One region of the Paenibacillus sp. 19GGS1-52 genome, then DNA from elsewhere that is predicted to be linked to it. Evidence: predicted binding sites of a transcription regulator. Region 1 holds the regulator's gene; each other region holds the start of a gene.

The links. The regulator Rex, encoded in region 1, represses fermentation and respiration genes when NADH is low (regulators of the CRP and FNR family bind a similar motif). The targets are predictions, from matches to a motif close to TTGTGAAATATTTCACAA.
Region 2: a site for Rex is predicted at 2,348-2,365, ahead of H1230_RS00335 (phosphoketolase family protein). Genes of this name have one in related genera too.
Region 3: a site for Rex is predicted at 4,039-4,056, ahead of H1230_RS19095 (flavocytochrome c). Genes of this name have one in related genera too.
Region 4: a site for Rex is predicted at 2,289-2,306, ahead of H1230_RS00545 (DUF1858 domain-containing protein). Genes of this name have one in related genera too.

The regions. Positions count from the first base shown of each region.
Region 1 is NZ_CP059724.1:2,473,386-2,481,309, reverse strand. Features, by position in the region: gene H1230_RS11665 (3-hydroxyacyl-CoA dehydrogenase family protein) at 1-535, opposite strand, end outside; gene H1230_RS11660 (AAA family ATPase) at 669-2,171, opposite strand; gene H1230_RS11655 (hypothetical protein) at 2,164-2,706, opposite strand; gene H1230_RS11650 (cell wall elongation regulator TseB-like domain-containing protein) at 3,137-3,655, opposite strand; gene H1230_RS11645 (amidohydrolase) at 3,709-5,010, opposite strand; gene H1230_RS11640 (redox-sensing transcriptional repressor Rex) at 4,997-5,653, opposite strand; gene dinG (ATP-dependent DNA helicase DinG) at 5,723-7,924, opposite strand, start outside.
Region 2 is NZ_CP059724.1:76,427-84,350, reverse strand. Features, by position in the region: gene H1230_RS00345 (metallophosphoesterase) at 1-1,242, shown strand, start outside; gene H1230_RS00340 (GntR family transcriptional regulator) at 1,467-2,189, shown strand; gene H1230_RS00335 (phosphoketolase family protein) at 2,513-4,882, shown strand; gene H1230_RS00330 (hypothetical protein) at 5,119-5,307, shown strand; gene H1230_RS00325 (glycoside hydrolase family 3 C-terminal domain-containing protein) at 5,543-7,924, shown strand, end outside.
Region 3 is NZ_CP059724.1:4,071,667-4,079,590, forward strand. Features, by position in the region: gene H1230_RS19080 (ABC transporter substrate-binding protein) at 1-1,128, opposite strand, end outside; gene H1230_RS19085 (S-layer homology domain-containing protein) at 1,477-2,811, shown strand; gene H1230_RS19090 (hypothetical protein) at 3,050-3,823, opposite strand; gene H1230_RS19095 (flavocytochrome c) at 4,074-5,600, shown strand; gene H1230_RS19100 (N-acetylmuramoyl-L-alanine amidase) at 5,725-6,453, opposite strand; gene H1230_RS19105 (hypothetical protein) at 6,698-7,141, shown strand; gene H1230_RS19110 (helix-turn-helix transcriptional regulator) at 7,144-7,365, shown strand; gene H1230_RS19115 (NAD(P)-dependent alcohol dehydrogenase) at 7,368-7,924, shown strand, end outside.
Region 4 is NZ_CP059724.1:121,696-129,619, forward strand. Features, by position in the region: gene H1230_RS00535 (ROK family glucokinase) at 1-451, opposite strand, end outside; gene H1230_RS00540 (DUF438 domain-containing protein) at 676-1,956, opposite strand; gene H1230_RS00545 (DUF1858 domain-containing protein) at 1,999-2,226, opposite strand; gene H1230_RS00550 (UxaA family hydrolase) at 2,466-3,956, opposite strand; gene H1230_RS00555 (tagaturonate reductase) at 3,995-5,464, opposite strand; gene H1230_RS00560 (LacI family DNA-binding transcriptional regulator) at 5,636-6,640, opposite strand; gene H1230_RS00565 (MFS transporter) at 6,736-7,924, opposite strand, start outside.

The DNA of each region.
Region 1 (7,924 bases):
CTTTTTTCTCAACAATCTCATCCACAAAGGCCTTCGTATCTTCAAAAGTAGCATCTGAGGTTTTCAGTCCACGTACAATTTCAACAAGATCCACTTTGGCTACTGGATATATGAAATGCATACCGATTACGCGCTCCGGATATATTGTAGAACTTGCGAGTTCCGTCAAGCTGAGCGTCGACGTATTGCTGGCAAGAATAACATGGCTCGGACACACCTGATCGAGTTGATTGAATACTTTTTGCTTCGCTTCCAAATCTTCAGTAATGGTTTCAATGACCATGTCGCAAGAGCTAAGCTCAGCGAAATGTGTCACTTTTTCGATACGGCTAAGAATAAGCTTCTTCTCAGCTGCAGTGATCGCCCATTTCTCCATTTGTTTATCAAGGCTTGCCTCGATCATTTCATAAGAATAGTTTAATCTGTCCTCTGTTTTCTCCACCAGCATTACATCCAAACCCTTGGCTGCTAGCATTTCGGCAATACCTTGTCCCATCGTGCCACCACCGATGACACCAATTTTCTTAAAATTCATAAAAAAGTCTCCATCCTTTCAGGTATCTATACTTTTGTATTGTACCTTGTCTGTCGTAAAGATTTATATAGCCCGACATATAATGATATCTTAGCATGTCTGAAAAGTAAAAAAAAATAACCAGCATAAAGAATTATGCCGGTAAAAGTACACTGTCACTAAATTGACAACGAAATTGGTCTCCAGAGAGAACTTCTTCCTTCATTAAGATGTCAAGCGAGTAATCGAACACATTTCTCTGCTTCTCCAGCAGCTCATGCGTACGCGTCATCAGCTCATCCAGTATTTTACTATTCTCTTTCATTAGCTCTTCCGTGGTGACCATTTGCAGGTTGGCAATCCCCAGTGAAGTCAAACCTGATTTCATCATTGTCTCCACAATATTCAGCGCTTGATCAAAGTCACCTCGGGAACCCGTACTTCGCCCTCCGTAAAATATCACTTCGGCGGCGGCTCCACCGAGAGCGATCATGATCTGTTCCTCCAAATAATCCTTGGTATACAGATATTGCTCTTCCTGCGGATTATGACGAACATATCCAAGTGCTTGTCCGCGCGGAGTAAGAGTAACCTGGCTTACACTTCCCGGACGAAGCATCTCAGCCATGATAGCATGTCCCAATTCATGTATTGCGACCCGTTTCTTTTCTTCATGATTGGTTTCACGGTCTGTCTTCTCGCCCATCATCACCTTGTCAATGGCCATTGATAGATGGCGTTGCTCTACTTCTATCAGATTCTCGCGCATCATATAGATGGCCGCCTCATTCATGACACTTTCGAGCTGGGCTCCGGAGAAGCCGTAAGCTTCCTCGGCAATTTTGTCGAGGCTCACATCAGCACGCAGCGGCTTGTTCTTGGCATGCAGATCAAGAATCGATTTACGACCTTTTTTATCCGGCATATCCACTTGAATGTGACGATCGAACCGCCCCGGACGCAGCAGCGCTGTATCGAGCATTTCTTTACGGTTCGTTGCCGCAACCAGCAGAATACGCGGAGCTTCGTTATTATATATCCCGTCCATTTCGGTTAACAGCTGATTCAAAGTCTGATCATATTCACGTTGCTGACCGCCCTCGCGCTTGCCGCCGATAACATCAATTTCATCAATAAAAATAATGGCACTTTCTTTGTTCTCCTTAACTGCACGAGCGCGGGCATCCTTGAACAAATCACGAATACGTCCGGCACCTACACCAACATACATTTCTACAAACTCACTGCCTGCTGCAGCTACGAATACAGAATTTGTGTAATGTGCTGCGGCTTTAGCCATTAATGTCTTACCGGTTCCCGGAGGGCCTGTAAGCAAGATCCCTTTTAGCGGGCGAATCCCAAATTTACTGATTTCTTCGTGCCGGATCAGAAAATCCAGCGCTTCACGCAGTTCCTGCTTCGCACTATCCTGACCGCCAATTTCATCAAAGGTAAGCTTGGAGGGTCCGTTCTTCTTGCGTTTCTTCTCCGCTCCGGCACTCACTGTCATGCCGCCACGTAAATGGGCTATAAGTAGAAGTGCACCAACCATTCCTCCGGCGATAACCACAGGAAAAATATTAACACCAATAAACGCCATAAAGATCAACAATACAGGGATAAATCCAACAAAAGCTTCTTTCAACCACTTAGGCATTATTCCATACCCCCATCGTTCCCGGTTGTCGCGGTAAAATGATGAATTTGCTCTCTTTACCGTTACTTAGGCTTACATAGACATTATTGTCGTCGATTTCCGTCGTAGCGATCACATCAGTATATTTCGAGTATTGCTCCTTCAGTCCATCAAGTTTAGCAGGTATTAGTGTATACTTTCGGCTCTCCATTGCTTCTGCAACCGAGAACATTGCTTTATCCCAATATTCATCTAGTAGAGTGTTGGAATGCTGATCAACATCAAGCTTCAGTGTCCGAGCACCGATTACTGACTTCCCTTCGGTAGACACATATTGAACCAGTTCACGCAATTTCGTGCCCGGTTGCAAATCTAGTTTCAATGTGACCTCGTTACGGTTAATAGTAATATGTGAACTGTTAACACCTTGATATCCTGCCACAATCTTTTGGAGCGGCTCTTGAATGACATACTGACGATACAGAAACCACCCACCGAACAAAAGGGCAGCTGACAGCAGTGACGTTAGCAGTACAGGTACAATACGCAATTTCAAGAAACGTCCTCCTCTCAAAGATGAAAATCATTAGATTGTATGAACTGATAAAAATAGCGTGTCTAGCGCTAATCCGAGACTAGCATGTTATTAGGCATGCATCAATACAAGTAATAGTATATCATAGGTGTATATACGAAATCGGAAGAAGATGTGAATTTATTTAAAATTTTTAATACTAATTCCTTCCTATTTGAGGCTCTCCTTTCAGCTTTTATCGACAACAAAGTTCTCGAATCTTCCTTCAAAAGATATATTTTGATCTATCTATTGGATATACATAAATCCGCAGGATATTACAGAGATCGATCTAATTACAATACTACTAGCGGCAGTCCGAAAAATCAAAAAAACAGCAAGTCCCAGTTGTGGGACTTGCTGTTTTGATGTTGTAAACTTTAACGGAATGTTTCCTCAGTTGTCTCACAACTTAACGATTAGGCAGACTGTAGCCCTCTCCAATCGGACTTCCATCAGAAAAACGGTAGAATTGATAATAATAACGTTCTCCCTGCTCATAGAAAAGCTGCCAAGCATACTCTCCGTTATACACACCCGGCAGCAGCCGTTCAATCTTAATATCCGGCAGTTGAGCAGCGATAATTACACGCATTTGCTGCTCTGAGGTTCCCTTACTTAGTTCTTCCCCGTAAACGGCGTTGTCGCCATCAGCAACCTTACCCTCTACTGTAAAGCGTACCCATACCATCATCGCGGTTCCAGCTTCATTCTTCCCCGTAAGAACCCAATACACCGAGTTTTCATCCCACACTGATTTCTGTGCCTTCGATACCTCTGTCAGTCCGGTACGTGTTCTGGCAACGTCCTCAGCGGCATCTCGCTCGTTCCATTGATCTTTCATGATGTAGGCATAGAACTGGCTAAGTCCGACCAGAAGGAGCAGAATGAGGGCCGAGCCCAGCAGGATCCATTTTCTCCTATTCTTCAAGCTGCAGCTTCCTTTCGTATATTTAATTCAGACAACTAAGAAGTACAGGTCAGTTACCGCTTCAACAGCCCTTCAAAGGATTCCTGCGCCTTGCGGCAGATGGCTTCCTCATCAAGCGTCAGACATTCACCGTGCTTCACAACCTGCTTGCCATTGATCCAGACATGCTCCACATCTCTGGCACTGGCTGAGTAAACAGCATGAGAGAGCAAATCCGTGTGTGGCAGCAGATGGGGCTGATCAATATCCAATGCAATGAAATCTGCTTTCATTCCGGCCGCAAGTCTGCCCACCTTATCTAAAAAGATCGACTTTGCTCCATACTCCGTAGCCATACGCAAGGCTTGTGGAGCAGGAACAGCTGTTGGATCACCACTTACACCTTTATGGATGAGTGCCGCAAGCCGCATTTCCTCGAACATATCCAGATTATTATTGCTTGCTGCGCCATCCGTACCCAAGGACACCTTCACACCTGCATTCAGGAGATCTGTAACGCGGGCCACTCCGCTGGCAAGCTTCAGGTTGCTACCAGGATTATGGGAAACGCCAACATTATGACGCGATAAAATTCCGATTTCTTCATCGTTCAAATGAACAGCATGGGCTACAAGTGATGGACGAGTGAACATGCCCAGCTTCTCCAGATGCGCTACAGGCCGCAAACCGTAATCAGCTATGTTCTGTTCCACTTCGCGTTTCGTCTCCGACATATGCGTGTGCATTGGCAAATCCAAATCATGGGCGGCTTGCACAAACTTCACAAAAAAGTCCGGTGGGCAAGTATATGGCGCGTGTGGTGACATCATCGTAGTGATTCTACCCTCAGCCTTCCCGTACCAGTTGCTGGCAAACGCAATAGCTTCTGCAAGCTTATGATTCTGCACCTCTTCAGAGCACAGACCAATTACTCCACGCATCAAAACAGCACGAATGCCTGATTGCTCAACAACTTCGGCTACCCGGTCCATATGATCATACATATCCAGGAAGGTGGTTGTGCCTCCCTTTAACATTTCCAGCACAGATAGTGAAGTGCCCCAGTACACATCATCTCCGGTGAACTTTTCCTCCATCGGCCACATTTTCTCCTGAAGCCATACCTGTAGCGCCAGATCATCTCCGTAACCGCGCAGCAAGGACATCGCTGTATGTCCGTGTGTATTCACTAGTCCCGGCATGAACAGCAGGCGGCTACCGTCAACGATTTGTACACCCTCTTCAAAAAGAGGTTCCTCTTCACCTATGTAAGAGATTAAATCATCTTCTATAGTCATATATCCACTCAGAACAGGCTTAATCGCTCCCGGTACGAGAAAACGCCCGTTTTTGATAACAGTCTTATTGCTTGCCATCTTCAATCTCTTCCCTTCCATCTTGTAAATAATAGGCCAGACTCTGCAAATCTGTAGTAAAGTCAGCCGCATGAATGCGCACATAAGAAGGCGTCTTCAAAATAACCGGTGCGAAATTCAGAATCGCTTCGATTCCTGATGTAACCAAAATGTCAGCCACATTCTGCGCTTCAAAATCCGGAACAGTAATAATCCCAATGCGGATTCCCTGCTTGCGGATGGTACTTTCCAGCTCATCCATAGGTTGAACGGTTAAAGAGTGAATTTGTTGTCCTACCTTGGGGGCATAGGAGTCAAACACCGCTGTTATCTTCATCGTGTCTTTCAAGTAAGCATTGTAATTGGACAACGCATGTCCGAGATTACCGGCACCTACCAGAGCTACGTTAATTTGCTGGTCCAGCTTCAAAATGTGGCGGATCTTCTCAATGAGATAGGATACGTCGTAACCAATCCCTTTTCTACCAAAATCGCCAAAATAAGCCAGATCCTTACGAATCTGCGCCGGGTTAAGATCTAATTTTTGACCAAGCTCTTGAGATGAAACTGTGGGAATTTCACGTTTTTGGAGATCATTCAGGAAACGCAGGTACACTGGTAGCCTGCGAACGACAGCCTCCGATATTTTATTATCCGATTTCATGTTTTCTCCTCCTAATTTAAGATATAGTTCCAAATAATGGTGATTCACATCAACAGGATTGGCGACGTTTTAGATAACGCCGCCTTCTTCCAGCCATTCAGCAATACGAGGAACCATTTGATCAGTAAGCATATGCTCCATCTTGGGGCCTGGTAGTGAATAAAGGAAATACTTCCCATAATAAGATTCAATAACTCTGGTATCATATACAATGACAATTCCGCGATCCTGGGCTGTGCGCACCAGACGCCCAAAACCCTGCTTGAAGCGAATGACTGCTTGTGGAACAGACAGCTTCATAAACGGATTCTTCTTCTGAGCCTGCAGCAACTCTGCCTTTGCCTCGGCTAGCGGATGGTTCGGTGGCTGAAACGGCAGTCTGACGATAGCAAGACAGGTCAAGGCCTCACCCGGAATATCTACACCCTCCCAGAAGCTACTCGTACCGAGCAGCACAGAAGCTGTGCTGTCCTGAAAACGGCGGATCAACTTGCTTCTGCTGCCGCCTTCCACTCCTTGGCCCAGTACAGTGATTTCTTGCGAAGCCAGTGCTTCTTTAAGCGGCTCATACACTTGGCGAAGCATCTTGTAAGAGGTGAACAACACAAGCATCCGCCCACGGGTGACCACTGCTGCTTCAGCAAGTGACTGCACTAGCATATCCACAAATCGGGCATCCCCCACACTACCTTTCACACTTGGAAAATCGCGCGGAATGACGAGCAGCGCCTGTTCCCGATAACGGAACGGAGAGGGTAGCAACACTGTCATGAGGCGACCTTCTTCAACAGCTGCATTCAGACCTAGATTATCAATCATAAACTGAAATGATTTATCGACAGACAGGGTAGCCGAAGTTAATATAATACTCCGCTTCTTATCGAAGAACAGCTCCTTGAGCTGCGAACTAACATCCACAGGCACCGCATAGAGCTGTAACGATTTGCTGCGATAATTACCATTAGCCTCCAGCCAATATACTACATTGTCGTCATTCATTCCCATAAAGAAACGCACTTGTTCACGAATAGAAGCCAAATCTTTGAATAAACCACTGATATCGGTCACAAGACTGTCAGAGGAAGACTGTCCGTCCTGATCACGCATCTCATTCAGCATCTTGTCACCCTTGCGTATGATATCCGTTAGAGTGAGATTTAAGGAGTTCTCTAGAGCCTCCAGTTCCTCCCACGTCTTAGGTTTATTCCCCGGGAGCAGACGCAGAACTAATTGCCCAGCTTCGCCAGCAGACGCATCACTGCGCTCTGGCATAAGGCTAAACAGCTTATCAGTAAGCATATCCCAGGTTTCCTTCACCGTAAGCAAATCAGGATAAATCCTGTCTATGACTCCGCTCCATTCTGAGGCCTGCTCACTGCCTGAAGATTGCAACATCAGTCGCAGTGCCGGCAGTTGACCGTTGCGGCTATCCTTATAGAGACGTGAGAGTGCATGCGACACAGTGAAATGCTTCATATTCATTCCAAGATGCTTGCCAGCTACATCCTCCAAATGATGGGCCTCATCAATAACAAGGTGCTCATAAGCAGGAAGCAGTTGATGGCCAGCCTTCACATCTGCGAATAGCTTGGAATGATTCGTTATCACTACATCAGCTATACCGGCTTCATGTTTTGCCCGGTGGTAGTAACATTTGCGGAACCATGGGCATGCGCGTCCCAGACAAGAATCGGTATCACTGGCCACAGTTTCCCAGAAATCACCACCACGACCACCCAAATTGAGTTCCTCGTCATCTCCGGATTCGCTTTGAGTCAACCATACGATCATTTGAGCTGCTGTAAGCGAGTCTTCTCTCGGACTTATAAAGTCCTTCTTATTAATCTTATGTTCAAACTTGCGCAGACACAAATAATGCCCTCTTCCCTTGAAGATTGCAGCCTTGAATGGAAATGGAATGACCTTAGTCAGGAGTGGGACATCACGCTCACGTAATTGATCCTGCAAATTAATAGTATGAGTGCTGACCATGACTTTTTGACCGCTTCGCACGCTCTGATAAATAGCTGGAAGCAGATAGCCGAGCGATTTCCCGGTTCCCGTCCCTGCTTCAATCAGCAAATGTTTATCTTCAGCAAGCGCCGTCATCACCTCAGTGATCATAATATCCTGTGCTTCCCTGCTTTCGTAATGGGGCAATGTATCTTTAAGCCGTCTGGTTACCTCTTCCATATAATCAGTAAAGGAGAGATTATCCAGTGGATTAGCATCATGATCATCTCTTGGTGGTGCAAGCTCTGTCCAATCTCC
Region 2 (7,924 bases), 2.4 Mb from region 1:
CAGGAAGAACTTCCGATCCTATTCCGAGAAGAGAAAGTAGTATCCTTACAGGATCTTGATAACGAGGCTGTACGCAGACTGCAATATTGCTCGCAAAATCGAGTTAATTTCATCTCCGGGACGATGTCACCGGCGGACAAGGATGAGGCTGCTGGAGAGCTCGAGTCTTTGCGAAAAGGTCTGGATTACTTTGCTGAACGCGGCGTATCAGAAGTTGTGCTGCAGCCCAAATACATGGGTTCACGCTGTAATGTGTATCTATATCGGAAGCTGGAGCAGTGTTATGCGGTTAGCCGTAATGGGTATAAGATTCAGGCTGTCGATTTGACACCCATCTACGAACAGTTGCTTCACAGATTGGGGACCTACATGACTGAGCAAGGGCTAACTGTGCTTATTCTGGATGGGGAGCTTCTACCCTGGAAAGCGCTTGGAGACGGGCTGATTGAGCGTCAATTCCGGCCGATTGGTAAGGCGCTGGAGACGGAACTCGATTTCCTAAGACAAAATGGCTTCGAGGAGGCACTGGGTAAGCTAGTGCAGGAATTTGAAGCAAGCGGCTTCGAACAGGATCAGCATCATTTGTCGAAAGAGGCGCTTAGTACCAATTATGGATCTCACGTATATCAGAACTTTAAATATGTCCGAGGGATCAGAGAAGCCTATGTGAACCTTAACCAGCGTGATGAAGCTTACCGTATATACAAGCAGCAATTAGAGTTGTATGCGGGTGATGCGGAATTGGCGTACAAGCCATTTACAATTCTGAAGGAAGTGTTAGCGGATGGGGAAGAGCGCATACCTGACGGCACAACCTCTGAACAATACCGTTTCTTGAATGACGACGAATGTTTGGTTCTCGACTTGAAAGAGGCTGATGCCTACATTAGGGCAGAGCAGTTTTTTTCAAAGTTAACTGTAGAGAATCAGATGGAGGGCATTGTTATTAAGCCGGAGCATGAACAGCGGGGTGTGGTACCTTATCTGAAGGTTCGTAATCCCGGCTACCTGTCGATAATCTATGGGTACGACTATAAGTTTCCACACAAGTATGGAAAGCTAATGAAGCAGAAGAATGTTTCTTCCAAGTTACGTACTTCCGCAAATGAGCACCGGTTGGGTCGGCAAATGCTTGAAGTGAGGCTGAACGAGATTACACCTGAGAACGACACTTACAAGCAAATCGCGGCAAACCTGCTGTTCGAGGTTGCTAAAGAGAAAGAGATCGACCCGAGATTGTAGAAAGGAGGATATAAGCTGTCCATACGGTGCAGCCGTTTCTTCTTGAAATTTAAGAATTTATATGCTTCACACGATAATTTATCCTTATATTTCTCGAAGAAACGGGTGCCGCCTCTTTCAGAGGACGGCGAAGCCGTTTCTTCTTGGTTGTTTAGATGATCTCTTATCTCAGTTATGATATATTTAATACTTAATTTATAGCAGACCTGAAAAAGGAGTATTACATGACAACATTTGTCTACAAGCAAATTATTGATGACCTTAAAATGAAAATCTTCGCGGGAAAGTTTGCGGACATGAGATTGCCGGATGAACGGAGTCTTAGTGAAACTTACCAAGTTAGCCGTAGTTCAATTAAACGTGCGCTGACTAAAATGGAAAGTTCGGGCATCATATTTAAGAAACGTGGCTCGGGGACATTTATCAATCCATTATATATAAAGAACGAATCCATCTTTAACTATGAAGGTTCTAATCTAGGGGTCACTGACAATTTCCAAATGAATGGTAAAAAACCGAAAATCAAAGTATTGCATTTCGAGGTCATTCGACCAACAGAGGAATTACAGCGAGATTTGTTCTTGGAGCCCCATGATTTTGTATACAAAATCATTCGCTTGAGGCTGTTTGATGATGACCCCTTTATGATCGAAACAGGTTATATCCCGATTAAAATAGTCCAAAATTTAAATGAGACGATTATCGAAGGTTCTATTTTTCATTATTTGGAAGAATCGCGCAATCTGGCCGTGACCAAATCCTTTTTATCTATTTTTGCAGAGCCATCGGAGTCAAATGATCAAGAACTGCTGCATTTAAAAGAAAATGAACCCGTAGGCATTATGGAAGGTATTTTCTTTTTGGATAATGGCACGCCATTTGAATTTTCCCACATGCGCTTCCACTACAAATATTTGAAATTCAACACCTTTGTATCGGTTCATTAATGTTAAGACTGGAGAAATTGTCCGGTCTTTTTTTTATGCTTTTGAAGAATACTAATTCATCATACGGGCTAATTTTCACTCTTCGGCAACATGGGATTCGCTAACATATTTCTCAATATCAAAGTTTTTTTATAAATATTTACTCCGGTTTTCATACTTTGTTCAAAATTTCACATAATTGGACCGTATCAATTGTTAAAAAGATTGAATTAAATCAAAGCTGCGGTATGATGTTCATGAGACTGAAAGTATTAATTAGAGAGTATTAATTAGAGAGTATAGAAAAAATCATTTAGGAGTGGATGAGATTGGGATTATCAACGATGAATGTGGATTACTCAACTAAAACTTACTTAGAAAAACTTGACGCCTATTGGCGGGCAACCAACTACCTATCTGTAGGCCAACTTTATTTGAAAGACAATCCTTTGTTAAGAGAGCCTTTAAAAGATTCAGACGTAAAAGTTAAACCGATTGGACACTGGGGCACCATTCCCGGCCAAAACTTTATTTATGCACATCTAAATCGTGTAATTAACAAATATGATTTGGATATGTTCTACGTGGAAGGTCCTGGTCATGGTGGTCAGGTCATGGTTTCAAATTCATATCTTGATGGAACATATACTGAAATTTATCCGAAAATCACGCAGGATATCCCGGGCATGAAAAAATTGTTCAAACAATTCTCGTTCCCAGGGGGTATTGCATCACATGCTGCTCCCGAAACGCCAGGATCTATCCATGAAGGCGGCGAGTTAGGTTACTCCCTTTCTCATAGCGTTGGAGCGATTTTAGATCATCCGAATTTGATTTCGGCTGTCGTTATTGGCGATGGAGAGGCTGAAACCGGACCTTTAGCTGCGTCTTGGTTCTCCAACAGATTCATCAATCCCATCACAGATGGTACGGTTTTGCCAATCCTGCATTTAAATGGGTTCAAGATCAGTAACCCAACGATTCTATCACGTCAATCGAAAGAAGAATTAACTGCATACTTCACAGGTATGGGTTGGGAACCCTATTTTGTTGAAGGTGAAGATCCTAATACAATGCACCCGGAAATGGCCAAAGTATTGGATACTATTATCGAAAAAATCGAAGCTATTCAAAAGAATGCGCGTGAAAACAATGACACCACTCGTCCGGCATGGCCAGTGCTGATCTTCCGTTCACCTAAAGGCTGGACTGGTCCAAAACAATGGGACAATGTGCCAAATGAAAATTCATTCCGTGCCCATCAAGTGCCGATTCCGGTTGACCAAAAGAATATGAAACATGCACCCGCTTTATTGGAGTGGATGAATAGTTATAGACCTGAAGAATTATTCGATGACAATGGCCGCCTAAAAGCTGAAATTGCTGAAATCCTCCCTACAGGTAATAAACGCATGGGGATGAACCCTGTTACGAATGCTGGCAACCTCATTAAAGACTTACACTTACCGGATTTCCGTAACTATGCACTTGATAACTCTGTTCCAGGTAAAGTTATTGCTCAAGATATGGCGGTTTTAGGAAAATACTTAAGAGAAGTTATCCTTCTTAATGAAGATAACCGTAATTTCAGAATCTTCGGACCGGATGAAACCTTGTCCAATCGTTTAGGTCCTGTTTTTGAAGTCACTAAACGTCAGTGGCTGGATCAAATTAAAGAACCTAACGATGAATTCATGGCGCCTTATGGTCGGGTTATTGATTCGCAATTATCCGAACATCAAGCTGAAGGTTTGTTGGAAGGTTACGTATTAACGGGGCGTCATGGTTTCTTTGCAAGTTACGAAGCCTTCCTGCGTGTGGTTGACTCGATGATTACTCAGCATTTCAAGTGGTTGCGTAAAGCGACTGATCAAGTATGGCGTACAGACATCCCTTCATTGAATGTCGTAGCAACATCAACGGTGTTCCAACAAGATCATAATGGCTACACCCATCAAGATCCTGGGTTGCTCGGTCACTTGGCTGATAAGAAGCCGGAATTTATCCGTGAATATCTACCGTCCGATGCCAACACCTTACTTGCTGTCTTTGATACCATCTTAAACGACCGTCAAAAAATCAACCTGATTGTTTCCTCTAAACACCCACGTCCACAATGGTTTAGTGCGGATGAAGCTAGAGAATTGGTGGATACCGGATTGAAGATCATTGACTGGGCAAGTACTGATCAAGAGGGTGAACCGGATATCGTATTTGCTTCTTCGGGTACAGAACCAACCCTGGAAAGTTTAGCTGCGATCTCGATCCTTCATGAAAAATTGCCTGACCTGAAGATTCGCTATATCAACGTAGTTGATTTATTGAAACTGAGAAGTCAAAAATTAGATCCGCGTGGTTTTTCTGACGCTGAGTTTGAGAAATATTTCACAAATGATAAACCCGTTATCTTCGCTTTTCATGGTTATGAAGGTCTAATCAAAGATTTGTTCTTTGACCGTCACAATCATAACTTGCATGTACATGGTTACCGTGAGAATGGTGACATTACAACGCCATTTGATATGCGTGTATTGAATCAGATGGACCGTTATGACTTAGTGAAGGAAGCTGTATTAAGCTTACCTGATGCTGACAAGTACACTGCTATCGTGGATGAAATGGATGCTATGGTTAAGAAACATAATGAATACATCCGTGAAGAAGGTTTGGATTTGCCAGAAGTAGAAAACTGGGTATGGAAAGGTTTGAAATAACAGTAGTTAAAAGTGTTCGACCCAAAAAGACGACGTTCATTCTTTCTCTCCGAATGAAATGTCGTCTTTCTTTCTTTGTTTCCTCCACTACTAACTGAAACGTTGAATTTGATATTCGAGGGTATTAATTGATAGTTGAATGTATGCGCATTCCTACCTGTGCTATAATAGCATCTAATAGTTATTGAGTTAAGGGTTTTAGATGTTGTGAATAATGGGTCAGGAGTGTTGCTGGGATGAGAGGATACAACATTTGGCGTCCGATAATGCTGATTCTGGTCGCATTGTTAACGAGAAGCTTGGTTACTAACCTTTGTGTCTTGTTTGGCATGGCGCCTGATTCGGCAAGCAGTGTTGCTATGCTTGCCATGATCATTGTCGCGTTTGTAATGTATAACCGCATGATGAAGCGTCGTCGTAAATAAATATTCAACCTCCTGCTCTCAGAGCGGGGGATTGGTGGAATGAATGAAGAGGGTACACCCCAAAGGGGAATCCGTGGTCTAGAATCCGCCGGATTTCTCGAAAATTCGGCAAAAATCCACAACTGTAAACGTTGTGGATTTTGCTTTTTCGGAAGCAGTGCCTGTATATTAAGCTTATAGTTATTATTCTTACAAGAGCAAATAGGTCTGGAAATGACAATCAGGAGGAAACAAATTGAGTACACAGAGTCTGGGAGTTCCATTAGAAGGGTTTGCTGAATTTAGTCGAACGGTAGGCGCAGAAGGCGCGGTGCTGTTAAAGAATGAAGGACAGGTCCTGCCGCTTCGAAACGAAGAGGGCGTTGCAATTTTTGGCAGAACACAAGTGAATTACTATCGCAGCGGTACCGGTTCGGGCGGGAGTGTCCATGTTTCATATACGACCAACCTGCTAGACGGTCTTCGCAGTAAAAAGAACCTTGTAGTCAACGAAGAACTGGCAGCCGTTTATGAACAATGGATTGAGCAAAATCCATTCGATAATGGCGGAGGTGGCTGGGCTGCAGAGCCATGGCATCAGAAGGAAATGCCTTTAAGCGACGAGCTGGTGTCGGAGGCCAGAAGCAAATCGGCTAAAGCGATCATTGTGATCGGACGTACGGCGGGAGAAGATCAGGACAATGCTGATGAGCCGGGAAGCTACCAATTAATGGCGGAAGAAAAAGCGATGCTGAAGCAGGTGACGACCTATTTTGAACAAACCGTCGTTGTGCTGAATGTATCGAATATTATTGATATGAGCTGGCTGAACGATGAAAGTTATGTGTACCCGATTTCTAGCGTGATCTACTCCTGGCAGGGTGGCATGGAGGGGGGCAATGCGATTGCCGACGTGCTGGCTGGAGAGGTGACACCGAGTGGCAAATTAACCGATACCATCGCTTATTCCATCAAAGACTATCCATCGACCCGCAATTATGGCAATGAATTCAAAAACGTGTATGAGGAAGATATCTATGTGGGATATCGATATTTCGAAACATTTTGCCCGGATAAGGTTCAGTTTGAATTTGGTTACGGGTTATCTTATACCTCCTTTAAAGTCGAGCCTGAGGCAGTCAAACTGATCACCCAAGCAGGAGCATCCTACGTCCAAATCGATGTAACCGTAACTAATACGGGAACCACCTATGCAGGAAAAGAGGTCGTGCAGGTCTATTATGCTGCACCACAAGGAAAGCTGGGACAACCAGCCAAAGCTCTGGCGGCATTCGGGAAGACTAAAGTCCTTCAGGCAGGTGAAGCGCAGCGTCTTACCGTAAGTTTCCCTATCCTTTCTATGGCGTCTTACGATGACGCGGGTGTGACGGGGTATCCTTCCGCATATGTGCTGGAAGAGGGGACTTACCGCTTTTATGTGGGAACCAGTGTCAAAGCTCTGGCGGAAATAGGCTTCGAAGGACAAAGTGGTTATGTCGTGGATGCTCTTCAAGTCGTGGAGCAGCTACAAGAGGCAATGGCGCCGACCGAAAGCTTTACTAGAATGAAGCCAGGCGCCCAGAAGGAAGACGGTTCGTACGAGCTCATCGCTGAAGAAGTGGCGACGCGCAAGGTTTCTATGACCGAACGGATCGAGAACAATCTACCCGAAACGCTTGAGCAGACGGGTAATCAGGGCTATTTGTTAAGAGATGTTCACGATGGTAAAGTCGGCATGGAAGCTTTTATCGCCCAGCTTAGCGATCACGATCTGGCTACGATCGTCCGAGGAGAAGGCATGAGCAGTCCGCTTGTTACACCGGGTACGGCTTCAGCTTTCGGCGGGGTCAGCGATCAATTGTTCAATTACGGTATCCCGGTCGCAGCTACAGCAGATGGCCCGTCCGGAATTCGGATGGATAGTGGGCAGAAAGCGACTCAGGTACCTATTGGCACCTTGCTTGCAGCAACCTGGAATGCAGAATTGGTTGAAGAGCTATATGTTATGGAAGGCCGGGAATTAGTCAGCAACAATGTGGATGCTTTGCTTGGACCGGGATTGAATATCCGCCGCAGTCCGCTTAATGGACGCAACTTTGAGTATTTTTCGGAAGATCCGCTGATCTCAGGGATATTTGCCGCAGCCTGTACACGAGGTATTATGAAGGGCGGTTCTAATGCTACACTGAAGCATTTCGCCTGCAATAACCAGGAGAAACATCGCAGTAAGGTAGATGCTATCGTATCTGAACGTGCTCTTCGGGAGATTTATCTAAAAGGTTTTGAAATTGCAGTGAAGCAGGGCGGCGCGAATTCGATTATGACCTCCTATAATCCGATTAACGGGCATTGGGCAGCTTCGAACTATGACATGAATACCACGATTCTTCGCGGGGAATGGGGTTTCAAAGGCATCGTGATGACAGATTGGTGGGCCATCATGAACGATGTTGTCCATGGAGGTGCAGCAGATCGGAAATATATGAACTGGATGGTCCGTGCTCAAAACGATCTGTACATGGTGGTCAGTAACTACGGAGCAGAAATCAATGCTTATGATGACAATACGCTGGAATCCTTGGAAAATGGCTCTTTAACCCGAGGAGAACTTCAACGTTCCGCCATGAACATCTGCGAG
Region 3 (7,924 bases), 1.6 Mb from region 1:
CAGCGCTCGTTCAGGATTCTTGGAGGAGGCGTGGATGGCGACCCCATTCTGCGTGGAGACAGCCACTGACTTTTTCTTGTCCGGCGTAACGTCAGCCAGCGCCAATTCATATGGCGAATTCTTCCCGCGCATGTCGGTCATCAAAGATCCCAGCGTGCCCAGGTTGTGCGTAATCGACGCCGTCTTGCCTTCCCGGAACTCCTGCTGGTGATCGAGCTTGCTGTTTTGCGCACTCTTCGACCAGACGTTATGATCGGCCAGATCTTTATAATAGTAGACCAGTTCCTTAAATTCCGGTGTTTCGTAAACATTGAACACTTTACCAGCGGGATCAGTCAGCTTGAAGCCTATCGGTAATTCAAAGTCGAGCATGTTCCATTCATTCTGCTGCTTCAGGAGTACCCGGTCCAGGTTGTGGAATTTCCAGTCTCCTGTCTCTGGTGTGAACGGAACGACACCCTTCTCTTTCTCGGCGATGGTCTTGAGGTAGGTAGCGTAAGCTTCCGGACTGTTGATCTCTGGCAGGTTGTATTTCTTGCGAAGGTCCTCCCGATATAGAATCAGCTTTTCCACCGTTTCCCCGCGGTTCTGGGGCACCATATAAAGCTTGCCGTTCACCTTTGCCTGACCCCAACTCACCTCTGGCATCGCTTCCCAGGTCATCGGAGCGTACTTCTGCAGTAAAGCATCAGTCAGTTCCAGGAAGCCACCTTTGATGGCCTGATCGTTGTAGCTTGCCCAGTTGGCTGCGTAAATGAGGTCGAAATCCTCGTTGGCCGCGAGTTTGAGTGGATATTTCTGCGCCCAGTCCGACCAGTCTAAGAATTCGCCTTCCAGAGTCACGTTTATTTTCTCCTTCAGCTTCTTATTGATCTCTCCAAATACTGTATCGTAATCAATCGGCTTTGGCCCCACAAAGATCATCTTCAGTGTGACAGGTTGGGATGTATCTATTGTACTGGAATCTCCGGTAGCCTGCTTATCGTCTCCCGCCGCCTGCGTCGCGGCTGCCGAAGCCCCCGGCTCCGCCCCATTCCCTCCGGCGTTACCATTGTTGTTGCCACACGCACTCAACAGCGACAACATTAGAATACCGGAAAGCAGTGTCAACCCTTTTTTCTTATTCAATTGATTATTCCCCCTATCGCTATTTGTAATCGCTTACATATAGAGTATAGAGAAATTTTGCTTCTTTTCTAAGATAGGCTGTCAACGATTATAGATACTTTTGCAACGACTTTCACTGCGGTGATTGTCAAACCATCTCCCCTATGCTCAGGAGGAGTTTCATCATCAAATATTATATCGATATCTATCCGCATAGAAACTTTACATACTTCAGATATATATTAAATTTTTATATCGTAAATACTATCTAAAATTTATTTAATACTGGGTAATTTATTATGATAGGATAAAGTATATTCTTCCAATAATGTTGGTCATAGAATAAATAGATAATTCGGAGGCAAAAACATGAAGAAAAAATCAATTAAGATGTCCGTATTATCATTATTTTTTGCATGTATGCTGTTCTCATCCTTTGGAGTGGCATTCGGTGCCACTGCATCACAAGCATCGGATATTAAAGGGCATTGGGCAGAAAGCCAAATCAATACTTGGATTCAAAAAGGTCTTATTAAAAAATACGAGGATGGAAGCTTCAAACCTGATAATTCAATCACAAGAGCGGAATTTTTTTCTTTAATTAATCGTTCTTTTGGATTTACAGAAAAAGCTGCAATATCATTTAGTGATGTTCCTTCGAATCATTGGGCTTACTCCGAATTGGCAGTCGCTGTCAAAGCAGGGTATATTACAGGTTATGCAGATGGAACAATCGGCCCCAACAAACCGATTAGCAGACAAGAAGTGGCTGTTATTGTGGGGAGACTGCTAAACTTATCTGCAAATGAAAGCGCAGGCACTTCATTCCAAGATGCGAGTATGATTGCTGATTGGGCTAAGTATGCCGTTAATACAGCAATAGTTAGTAATATATTGATTGGCCATGATGCGGACAGTAGCTTTAAGCCGATGAATCCACTCAATCGTGCAGAAGCTGTCGTAGCATTGGATCGTGTAATTTCTTACAAAGCGGAGGCCAAAGAAAATACAATAGGTGAAACTGGAGCAGTTGGCCAGACTGGAGCAGCAGGCACAGCGGGTGCAACGGGTGCTGCTGGTGCGACGGGTTCGGCTGGTGCAACGGGTGCAACTGGTCCGGCAGGAGTAGCGGGTGCTGCTGGTGTAACGGGTCCGGCAGGCATAGCGGGTGCAATCGGTCCAGCAGGCCCGGCAGGTGCAATCGGTCCAGCAGGTCCGGCGGGTGCAACCGGTCCAGCAGGTCCGGCGGGTGCAACCGGTCCAGCAGGTCCGGCGGGTGCAACCGGTCCAGCAGGCTCATTGTATTTCGGATATATTTATAATACATCTGCGCAAATTGTTGCATTAGAGGCTGATGTTCCTTTTGATTCAAACGGTGTTTTAGCTGGAATTACACATGCACCAGGAACCGCGAATATTCAAATTGACAATAGTGGTGTTTATGAGATTAATTTTTCAGTGGCAGCTGTAGAGCCCAATCAATTTGCTATCTTTGTTAATGGAACTCCTGTAACGGAAGGTATATTCGGTTCAGGTTCAGGTACTCAACAAAACAATGGACACCTCATGCTTACTCTAGCCGCAGGTGATGTTATTACTCTGAGAAATCATACTTCAATTTCGCCCGTTACTCTTCAGACATTGGCAGGAGGCACAAATACAAACGTAAACGCTTCTATTGTTATTAAATTAGTAGGCTTGTAAGTTAGATTCTAAAAAAATGTTGAACCGAAGAATAGGTTTAAGGAGCTGCCGTCGGCAGCTCTTTTTTTAATGAACTCATAGTTGAGGTTTATGATGATCTTAAGACCCAAGCGGACTACCGGAACAGCGATCAAACGATGCCCGTCTGGTGCTACAGCCACAGGATCATGTCACATCCATTGACCGTTCCGATTACACCATACTTTCCATCTCAGTTAACCATTCTGAAGAATCAACCTCATTTTCTGCAATGTTCGGCTAAAGCCCGTATTTCTGAGCTCATTCTTGGATTAACAGGATAAATTTTTTCCAAGTAATTCAGAAGATGAATAGCAGACTCTGGGATTTTATCATAACCTTGAAGCATGCCACTTAGAAAACTTGAAAATTCAGGGAATCTCTTCTCAACTCTCCTCTCATTTCCAAATACATCAGGAAAGTAAGCTACCTCCGGCTCTAATAAATGCATCACAGACAGTAATCCGTCTATCGGATAACTTTCAATAAACCTTAAAGCTGATAATTTCTCTCCTCTGGCGTATCTGCCAAGCCCCACATAAATGTTGGTCAGTGCTTCACCGACGACATGGTCGATCGAAGATGATTTCAAGGAAGGGATGACTGCTTTTCCTGTAAGAATATCTTCATTCGTATAAGAAGGTTGCTTCCAAATCATTCTGCCGCCCGTATAAAGAGCACTTTCTAAATCTGACTCTTCAAATATTGCAAACTCGCCATAAATTCCATCTTCGAATAAAATTTTATGTCCCAGATCGGTATTTTTAAAATGGTACGCTAACGGATAGGTTTCCTCCAGCCAATCCAGATGGTCAATATATCTCTGTTTGTTGCCTGGAGTTACAATAACAAAGAAATCAATATCTGAATATTCGTCTATGCGATCGGTTTCTATTCCCACAGAACCAAGACCAAATAAAGCTAATACATCCCCTCTATTCTCAAGCACTTTTCCTATTTCATCCAGTCTTTGCAGCAATAATTTTTTTCTCATCAACAATCTCCTCTCCATTTAAATGCAAGAAGGGCTCAACCAACGCTGATAAGCGAGGTTGAGCCCTTTGGCTACATTGCCTTTAATATAAAACAGATAATAGCATAGCCTACTAATTGTCGTCAAGATAAAGCCTCGCTCCGCTTACTTTAATTACTTAACCCTTTCTTTAATTACTAATGCTTCCAAGGGCAGGAACCTTTCCGCTATGCTTATTGTGAAAATATGCACAAAGGGGCGAGATTATAAAATGAAGAAGACAGCAGCCGCTGCCCTTACTCTCATTCTCTCAGTCATGCTCGTGATCGCAGGATGCGGCAACGGGAATGGCAATGAGAAACAGAGCAAGGACAATGAGACCAGCAAAGTTGAAAAAGTTGAGGGCGTTTCAGGAGCATCTGAAGCAAGTTATACACCGTATGATCAATTAAAAGATAAATACGATATCATCATTATCGGTTCAGGCGGTGCGGGCATGTCTGCTGCCCTGGAGGCCAAAGAAAAAGGCCTGAACCCGGTTATTTTTGAGAAAATGCCGGTTGTTGGCGGGAATACAAACAAATCCTCTTCAGGGATGAACGCTTCTGAGACCAAATTCCAAAAAGAGCAAGGCATTAAAGACAGCAATGATTTATTTTATGAAGAGTCATTAAAAGGCGGTCATGGTACCAACAATAAGGAGATGCTTCGTTTCTTCGTTGACAATTCCGCAAGTGCAATCGAATGGCTGGATTCCATTGGAATTCGCTTGAATAATATCACCATTACTGGCGGCATGAACGAAAAGCGCACACACCGTCCTGAAGACGGATCGGCGGTAGGTCAATACCTTGTCAAAGGTCTGGTAAAAAACTTACAAGAAAAAGGTATCCCACTGTTTGTGAACGCCGATGTTAAGGAAATCACTGAACAAGACGGCAAAATAAATGGCGTCAAAGTGCTTTTTAATCAAGCAGATGAGAAAAATATCACTTCAAATGCAGTTATTGTAACAACTGGCGGTTTCGGTGCCAATATGGAGATGATTACCGAGGTCAGACCTGATTTGGCAGGTTACGTGACCACTAACCAGATAGGCAGCACCGGAGATGGCATCAAGATGATTGAGAAAGTCGGCGGCACAACCGTTGATATGGATCAAATTCAAGTTCACCCTACGGTACAGCAAGAAAAATCCTATCTCATAGGAGAAGCTGTTCGCGGTGAAGGAGCTCTTCTTATTTCAAGTGAAGGCAAACGTTTCACGAACGAAATGGATACGCGTGATAAAGTTACAGCGGCAATCAATACACTTCCTGAAAAAGCGGCCATTCTAATATTTGATTCCGGCGTAAAAACCCGTGTTAAAGCAATTGAACAGTATGAAAAAATGGGCTTCGTAATCCAAGGGGATACTATCGGGGCATTGGCAAAAGAAATTAATGTTCCTGCAGAACAGCTGCAAACTACACTGGATACATGGAACAGCGCTGTGAAGAATAAAAAGGATGCCGAATTTGGCAGAACGACAGGCATGGACAATGACTTGTCCGGCGCGCCATACTACGCAATTAAAATCGGACCTGGAATTCATTACACGATGGGCGGCGTAGTCATCAACACCAACACAGAAGTGTTAAATAAAGCAGGTGCAGCTATTCCTGGCCTATTCGCGGCAGGCGAAGTTACAGGCGGCTTACACGGTCAGAATCGGATCGGCGGCAACTCTGTTGCAGAAATCATAATCTTCGGTCGCCAAGCCGGTATTAAAGCTGCAGAATTCGTAACCGCACAATAAGCTATCTATTCCTACTCTATTCGGCTAAACACAAAAACCGCAGGGGCTTAACATAGCCCCTGCGGTTTTTGTGATGTCCGGTATTCCACGTTATTCTCAATCCAGAATTGAATTGATTCCAGTTCTATTTTTTCACTGTAATTTTAAAATACGAATCTAATCCTTTTTTTATTCCTTGAACAATTAAGTCCTGATATGTTGGCTCGCTTAACTTCACATCCTCTTTTCGGTTCGTCATGAAGCCCATTTCGATTAGCACAACAGGTACTTTGGACCAATTGAATCCGGTGAGGTCACTCCGCGGTACTAATCCACGCGATGTCGCTTTCGTTTCCTTAAGCACTGCTTGGGACAGAACCTTGACGATCTCCAGACTTTGTGGGGCAATATTCTTGGTAGATGAGCTGGAAAGTGAAGGGTAGAGAAATGACATGCCTTGTACACTGCGATTGTCGCTACCATCAGCATGTAATCTAAGGGTAAGATCAGCACCTGCCTTATTACACCGTGTGGCCCGCTCGCTATTTGATATATTAACGTTGTTGCTTCGACGTATCATAATAACCTTGTAATCCTTCTGAAGGACTTGCTCCAGCTTCGATGCTACTTCTAAGGTAAGTTTGAATTCAGGTTTACCCGTAGCCACACCTTGCGTACCACTGGACACCTTTGGTTTTAACGTTTTGCTTCCTGGTGCTACTGGCTCTTTGGTGTTATTCCCTTTGCTTTGGTGACCCGCATCTATGCAAATTACAGGCTTATCCTTAGTATCAGCATTCGCTATATTAATTACGCTGCCTGACATCAATAAGCTCATGATAACTAAGGTGATAACACTCATTTTTACACGCATGATGAACTCCTATCAGTTAGGCCAAGGATCGCCGCTGTATAATTTGGTAACTCCGTTATCAGTAGCCAGAGAGTTTAGACTCGTACTTCATTCGACACTATCCAGAATACTCCTCCTTCTGCATTTAATAAGAATTATTTTGCAATTCAATGTATGAAATACTTTACATTATGTATGCTTTGAGTTACATTATGTACAAATAACATTACTAAAAGTAAATCCAACACTAGAGGAGGAGCAGAAAATGTCCTATCAAGAAAAAAAGAACATCGTATCTCTACTCAGCACCTTACTGATCTTTGGATTCTATTGTTCCTATGTATTTCAAGTGCATCAAGAGAGCATGGATTCGACAGACACCTTCCACTTTTGGGGAGCCAGCATCCTGATCTTAATCCCGGTATCCATTGTAGTTAAGATCATCATCACTATTGTATTTAATATCATCAACAGAATAACTACGAATGAAATTGAGCCTTCTTTTTCCGATGAGTTAGACAAATTAATTGAGTTGAAGGCGACCAGAAATTCACATTATGTGTTTGTTCTTGGCTTTCTTGTATCCATGGGATCATTGGTCATAGAAATGCCGCCCTCAACGATGTTCATCATCCTTATCTTCTCAGGGTTGGTGTCAGAAGTGGCTGGAGTAATCACACAGCTCTATCTTTATCGGAGAGGTGTCTAAAGATGGACAAATTGCTGATTCGCAGTAACGTTCGCAAATTACGTTTTGAGCATCATGAGATGACCCAACAGCAATTGGCGGAACAAGTAGGTGTGACTCGACAAACGATCGTAGCCATCGAAAAAGAAAAATACTCCCCTTCGCTGGAATTGGCCTTTCGGATTGCGCTCGTATTCAACTCACCGCTCGAAGAAGTTTTTTTTATAGGAAATAAGGAGGAATAAGGATGCAAGCGATTGTATGTACAAAATACGGAACACCGGATGTTCTTCAGCTCAAAGAGGTTGACCGACCTATTCCTAAAGATGATGAAATACGTATAAGAATACATGCAGCAATCGTGACGCCCTCTGACTGTGCTTTTCGAAAGGCTGACCCCTTTATGGTTAGATTTCTGTATGGTCTCAGAAGACCCAAATATGCGATATTAGGGGTTGAATTATCCGGGGAAATCGAATCCATAGGTAAAAACGTGAAATTATTCAAAGAAGGTGACCAGGTTTTTGGCGTAAGTCCACGTAGCTTTGGGGCGCATGCCGAGTACAAATGTCTGCCTGAAGGCGATCCCTTGGCCCTTAAACCAGCCAATATGAGCTACGAAGAAGCTGTCGGCATCTGTGATGGAGCGTTAACGGCATTTATTTTTCTACGAGATGCGGCAAAGATTCAACGCGGGCAACAAGTTCTCATCAACGGCGCTTCCGGTTCGGTTGGTGCTTATGCAGTGCAGCTTGCGAAGATTTTTGGGGCAGAAGTTACCGGGGTATGCAGTACCACGAATGT
Region 4 (7,924 bases), 2.4 Mb from region 1:
CGTTAATAATAATTCCACCACCAACGCCAGTTCCCAGGGTGTAGCAGACGCAATTCTCTACGCCACGCCCTGCACCACTCCATGCTTCACCTAATGCCGCCACATTGGCGTCATTGTCTATTTTGACAGGCTTGTTTAATCGACCCTCCAGAATGGAACGAATCGGTACGTCTCTAAATCCTATGTTAGGCGCAAGAATAATAATTCCTTCACGGATATTTGTGAACCCAGCCAAGCCCGCCCCTACACCAGCCAGCTGTTCCCAAGAGTATGGAGAATCCTCCACGATTTGACGCACATACTTCTCGATATTATCGATGACGGTATCGACGCCATCTTGGGTTCCTGTTGGTCCTTCGTAAGTATGCAGCAGTTGTCCCTCGGCATTGCAGATCCCAACCTTAATTGTGGTTCCACCCAAATCCACGCCAACGTAGATATTTTCAGACATGTAACAAGCCACCTTTTTCTATGCTAAAATAGTTAATCGTACGTATCCACTATAATAGAACCCCTCCCTGCGGTCAAGGAAAGACGATACACCCGGCCATATCTCTAGAGTATAGAATAAATCTTGGCCCGCTCGTATATCAAAAACTCCCTTACGCTGAGGTAAGAGAGTCCTTGTGAAAATATAAGAGATTTGCTAAGCAGACACAGCAGATATAAATAATGTTATTCCGACAAAATACGTTTTTGTCCCTCTAATGCACGGATCGGAGCAATATTCTGCGTAAATTCCAAAGTGCCCATATACCGACCTGTCTCATCCCGTACAGCAAAGTAACGAATATAGATGAACTTATCCTTCATCGCAATCCAAAAGTCCTCTGCATCCTTGCGTCCGGCCTTGAAATCCTCCAACAGCTTCTCAACGACATGTACACTTTGCGGCGGATGACAGTTCTGGACCGTGCGGCCGATGACGGCTTTAGTCCGAGCAAAAATACGCTCTTTGCCGTGGGAGAAATAACGGACTACATCATTCTCGTCAATAAAGGTTAGATCAACCGGCAGATGATTCATAACAGCCTCAAGCTGTTGCATGGACAGAAGACCTGTCTCAAAGCGAATAAAGCCCTGTGGTGCTGCTTCTGTTTCTTTTTCTTCAGCTTCTTCCTTCTGATCCCCAGAAGCCGCCCCTTCTGGTTCAGCGACACGAACCGGAATCCATTCTTGCTCCGGTGCTGTCAAGCAGAAGCCTATCTCATCACTTTCACGGGCGATTTTGACCCATTCGTCTTCAGTTAGCTTATCCAGCGCCATAGGCAGAAGAATATTCTCTTCTTTAAAGATCATCTCATTCACTTCTGTAATGATAAGCGCAAGCGCATCATTTATCTCTGCTTGTTCTCCTTGGTAATTGCTGAGAAGCGCCTTGGCCCCTTTTATCATGTTGCGAATATTATCATCTACACCCCACATTACTTTGGTCGGTCCATAAATACCGTACTTCTCGAGATAAGGGAATACCAGATTCTCTTTGCGACTATAGTGCTTATCTAGGTCCAGCAGCAGGCTCAAATCCTCCAGCAGTTTAAAAATGATCTCCTCGCTAGCGTTCTTCTGGAACTTATCCGCGTGCAGTTCGAGACGGAAGTTGACAAGCCGTTCGATTTCACGGTTCTCAAGCTTAAAGGTATGCACGGGGTGACCCGGCTGTTCTTCTGGTGCGCTGGAACGGTGAATGGCCTCAATTGAACCTTTGAAGATCGCTGTATGCACTGAGCAAAGGCGTTGCACCTCTGAAACGGGAATACCTTCTTCTGTCATTAGGGAATGTTCCATAGCAGAGATTTCCGCCACTGTTACATCTCCCACAGCTTCTGCAAACCGCGCCTTTACTTCCTCTACACTTTTACCTGCATGCAGTTCCTTAATAATCTCTCTAAGCATAGCTTGGCGGCGTGTTTGCTCCGGCACATCAACCTCACGGTTATTTATCAGTTCGCTCATTATAATTTCTCCTCTTATCGAAGTCTTGTGAACTACGTTGCTCTATTCAAGTACCTTGAAGCCGTGTTGTTGAAAAGTCAGCCTGGCGGTATCCTTGTCTATTTTCTTCAGCTTGAAGCCTTTGGAGAGGGTCATGAAGCGGCCGGCGGTCTGAAGCATCCCGGGCTTTACAATATCGTGAAAACCCAGCTCTACCATAATATCGATCACTTCAGGATGCCGATCCACCAATTCAAATATGGACTCATCCATCTTCAGCACTTTTTCCATGTGCGCCACTCCTTATTGAGAACTCTTCTCAACAACAGATTAGCATAGGCAAAATAGGGTCATTGTGATTCCAGTCACAAACTCAAAAAAGATGCACAGGATCTTATCAACTTGTGAGAAGATTGCGTGCATCTAATGAGTACCGTTTAAATTTCCCACGACAAAAAGACCGCCTCCTTCTGCCTTTAAAAGCATGGGAAACCGCCTTTTATCTTATAGATTAGAAATAATGTGGTATTTTACAGCGTTACACCTGTCTTGAAAATGGCAATCTCGCGGAAATTATTCTTCTCGTTGTTGACGAGTTCGCCGCTTGCTACATCAATAATGTAACGGATGAAACTGCGCAGGACATCGTCTGCTAAGCCGTCTTCCACCAATACACCCGCATTGAAATCAATCCAGTGCCGTTTGCCTTCAAAGAGGGGGGAATTGGTGGATACCTTCATCGTTGGCACAAATGTACCAAATGGAGTTCCCCGACCCGTAGTGAAGATCACCAGTTGGCAGCCTGCTGCTGCAAGTGCAGAAGAAGCTACCAGATCGTTGCCAGGCGCATTAAGCAGGTTTAGACCTTTGTTATGGATAGATTCTCCGTATTTCAGCACATCCATAACGGTCGAAGTACCCGATTTCTGTGTGCAGCCCAACGATTTGTCCTCCAGTGTAGTAATTCCGCCCGCTTTATTACCCGGAGAGGGATTCTCATACACTGGCTGTTTATAATCCATAAAATATTGTTTGAAGTCGTTAATAAGATCAACGATCTTGTGGAATACCACTTCGTCCGCTGCGCGTTCCATCAGAATCTTCTCTGCCCCGAACATTTCTGGAACTTCTGTAAGTACGGTTGTACCGCCCTGAGCAGCCATGAAATCTGATAGACGTCCCAAGAGCGGATTAGCAGTGATGCCTGAAAGACCATCGGAGCCCCCGCATTTCAGACCAATCTTCAACTCAGAAAGTGCAACCTCTTCGCGATGATCACCTTGTACATTATTGAAGATTTCCTTCAGCAGCTTTACGCCTTCTTCAACCTCATTGTTAACTTCCTGGGAGACCAGGAACTTTACTCGGTTCTCATCATAACTGCCAAGAGATTCTTTGAAAATCTGCAGATTGTTGTTCTCACAGCCAAGTCCAAGCACAAGTACACCGCCGGCATTCGGATGCTTCACCGCATCACCCAGAATCGTACGGGTATTGGCATGGTCGTCACCCAGTTGGGAGCAGCCGTAATTATGCTTCAGCACCAGCAGATTATCAAACGGAGCAATATCTCCAACCTCAGCTTTAAAGGTGTTGATGATCTGTTCAGCAACACCATTGACACAGCCTACTGTAGGTACAATCCACAGCTCGTTGCGGATACCTACAGAACCATCTAGACGTTTGTAGCCCTTGAACGTTAGATTCTCAGCCACGAAAGGATTAGGCGTCAGCTTCTGTACGAAGCTATACTCCTCTACCCCTGTCAGATTAGTCTTGGTATTATGGGTATGCACCCATGCACCTGGAGCGATGGGCGCTATAGCATGACCAATCGGATATCCGTATTTCATTACATTTTCGCCTTCATTTATGCTGCTGAGTGCGATTTTGTGACCTCTGGCAATATCCTCGATGATGGCAATTTCCTTCACACCAATAACAATGTTGTCGCCTGCTTTGTAGTCTTTGAGCGCAACAGCCACATTATCGATATCATTGATTTGCAGTACTTCTTTCATGGTCTTAATCATATAGGTTTACCTCCTGAATCATAATCTTAGTTATGCGCCGGTTTCTTAACGAGGTCTTGCAGGGCTTGCTTCATGCCAAGCTTCTCAATAGCAAACAAACCTTGAGCTACCTTATCCGTAAGTCCAGCTACTTCATTTAGATTACAGCCCCAACGGTTAGTAGCTCCCAGTACTTCAGCAGTCAGCACACGCAAGCTTGCCTCTGAACCATCACAGCTCTTCCAAAGGGCAGCGAACCATTCCAGAATATCGGCGTCATCAGCCAGTTGAATCACTTCGGAACCTCTTCGTCCGCTGTAGAAGGAAATCAAGGCACTCAGTGAGAATACAAGCTTCTCAGGCAGCTGTCCTTTGGATTCCACGTATTGAAGCAAAGAAGGAAGATCTCTTGTCTTGAACTTCGACACAGAGTTAAGCGAGATACTCATCAGATAATGCTGCACATAAGGATTCAGGAACCGTTCCAATACCGCATCGGCAAAAGAGTTCAATTCTTCAACTGGCAAATCCAATGTAGGAATAATCTCTTCATATATTAATGACTTCACGAATGGTCCAACTTCTTCGTGTTCTATGGCTTCGGCAACCGTATCGATACCATACAAATAAGCTACCGGAGTAAGCGCCGTATGCGCACCGTTAAGAATTCTCACTTTGCGCGTACGGTAAGGAGTCATATCGTCCACTACAAGCACGTTAAGTCCTGCCAGGTGGGCTGGAAATTCATTCTTGATCCACCCAGGTCCTTCAATAACCCACAGGTGGAACTGCTCGCCAACAACAACAAGTTTATCCTCGTAGCCCAGTTCTGCTGTAATCTCAGCAATCGAGTCTCTTGGGTAACCAGGAACAATCCGGTCCACCAAACTGCAGCAGAACGTATTGGCCTCATTCAACCAATTCACGAAACCTTCACCAAGGTTCCACAGCTCTGCGTATTTCAAGACAATCTTTTTCAATTCATCACCATTGCGGTCAATCAGCTCACACGGAATAAGGATAAAGCCTTTGGAAGAGTCACCCCCAAAGAACTCATAACGACGGTGCAAAAGGGCTGTCAGCTTCCCAGGGAAACTGCTCTGTGGTGCATCGTTTAGCTTGTCGCCAGCTTCAAAAGCGATACCCGCTTCAGTCGTATTGGAAACCACAAAACGTAGCTCAGGGTTCTCAGCAAGCTGCAGATATTCAGCATGTTGGGTATAAGGGTTGAGTGTTCGAGTGATACAGTTGATCACTTCATGTTCTTTCAGTGCTTCGCCATCCTTAATTCCCTGCAGGTAGAGTGTGTACAATCCATTCTGCTCGTTAAGCATTTCTGAAAGACCATTCGCCAGCGGCTGAACTACAACAACACCGCCATTAAAGTCGGTTTGCTGATTCATCTTGTGAATCTGCCAATCCACGAAGGCACGCATGAAGTTGCCTTCACCGAATTGCAGCACCTTTTCAGGATACTGCTTATAAGCTTTCCAATTGTCACTGTTCAATCTTTCCATGTTTATTCCTCCTAAAATGCACACGTTAAAATTATTTCAAGTTCTTTTTTTATATATACATATTATCATTATTTACAACTAAATGCACACGTGAACATAAAATTAAGATGAGACCGATCCTTTATGATTAAAAAGGTCCGTCTTCATCTTAATTTACAGGGAACTGGACCCCTATTGCAATAGATTTCTAACCGATTTTCTAATAATCAATTCTGTCTTGATCGAGATACGTCCATCTTCTTCTGACGGTCTCTTGATTATACTTAGAATTCGCTGTGCCCCTTGTTCACTAATCGTTTCAATCGGACGTTTTACTGTCGTAAGCGAAGGATTCGTAAACAGTGAGAATCCACTATCATCAAAACCCACAATGGAGATATCCTTAGGAACCTGAAGTCCTCGCTCAAACACACTGTTCATCGCTCCGATAGCCATATCGTCATTGGAGCAAAATACAGCAGTAGGAGGTCTATCCAAGTCCAATAGTTGGCCCATAGCTAGGTAGCCGCTTTGCATGTCATAATTCCCGCGCACCATATAATCATTCCGCACAGCAATCCCGTGACCGATCAGCGCTCCAATGAAGCCATCTCTGCGCTCCTGCGTAGATTTAAAGCCTTCTACACCTTCAATAATCGCAATGTCTTTATGCCCGCACTGTATCAGGTATTCCCCTGCATTAAAGGCTCCTTCGCGGTCATTGGATATAATATTGATAATAGAACGATCCTCAATCTGCCGGTTCAGCACAACGATCGGAATCCCTTGCTGGACTACGTGGTAAATGAACTTATTATCTACTTCGCTCTGACTCATCAGAATAATACCGTCGAACCGTTTACTATGAATGGAGGAAAAATCAGCATAATCGTCGATGCCACGAATGAATAAATTATATTCGACATCAATCACACTATTTACACCACGAATTGTGTCGGAAAAGAAACTGGAGGAAGTCCCTGTGGCAATGCTCGTAAAGAACAGACCAATGGTATAAGACCGCTGCAGCACAAGACTCTTGGCGTTGTAATTCGGAACATAGTTGAGCTGAGAGGCGATCTCCGCAATTTTTTTGCGAGTAACCTCTTTAATTAGCGGGCTGTTGTTGAGTGCTCTCGATACAGTTGTATGAGATACATTTGCCAATTTGGCAATATCCTTAATAGTGGGTGCCATGGAGTCTACCTTCCTTATCCAACGGGTTTAGCTCTTCCATGTAAGGATATCATACCCTCAGGCTTTTTTCACAGGACAGTTTCACACTACATCTCTTATTGAAGTGCTTTAGTCTGCAATTCCAAGACAATTTCTGCGTGCTTCTTGTCTGTAAGCTTGTACATAAAGCCGATGATAACCATGGCAATCGCCAAGGCAACAGCTGGGTAGAGCATGAGCAACCCTCTAATCCCGAGCAGTGCGGTGGAAGTTTGAGCCACGTTAGGCACATAACCAACCAGTGCGAGACCAATACCGGACAAGAAGCCGGACAAAGATTGCGCCAGTTTACGCGAGAAGTTGAATAATGAGTAGGTTGTAGCTTCTTTACGTTCGCCTGATTTCCACTCGCCGTAATCGATAATATCAGATACAAGTGCCCAAGTGATGCCGTTAGGGATACTGATACCGATAAAGGCGATACTGGCCAAGAAGGTAAAAATGTAAACGTTGGATGGCATCATAAAGTTAATGGAATCGGCAATGATACTGACCCCAAGGCCAAGCATTGCAGTTTTCTTTTTACCGAATATTTTAACCAGCTTAGGTAAGAACAGTACACCAATGAACGATGAGCCAATAATAATGAAGTTCATGTATGCCATCAGACTTACATTACCCAGATTATACTGCGCAAAGTAGACAAGCATAGCGGACTTAATGTTATACGCTGAAATGGTGAAAATGGTCATTAGTACAAGCACTAGCAGTGGTTTATTTGAAACAAAGGTTTTAATGATTACCTTGAAACTAAGCTTTTCTTTAGGCGCATGCTGCACTGCAATTCTTTCTTTCGTATTGCGGTAACAGAAGACAAACGCGAGAATACCCACTACAGACATAATCCCCATTACAAGAGGATAAGCAAATTTCTCATGCGCACCATACTTGGTGAAGAACAGAATTAGGGGCATAACGATAATACTGGTCAGGAACAAAGCACCGAGTGAACCCGCCTGCCGGAAGGAGGCTAGCTTTGCACGTTCTTCTGAATTCTGCGTAACGACAGAGCCGAGTGAACCATAAGGAATATTTAGGAACGAATAACCAACGCCCCAGATCATATAAGACACATAAGCATAAATTAACTTACCTGTGCCCGAGAGATTGGGAGAGATGAAGGTGAATACAGTCAGAATAGCCAGGGCAAGACTTCCGAAAATAAGGTAAGGTCTGAATTTACCTTTAGGGCCAATATTTTTACGATAGTCAATCGAAGAACCAACAATCGGATCACAGAAGGCT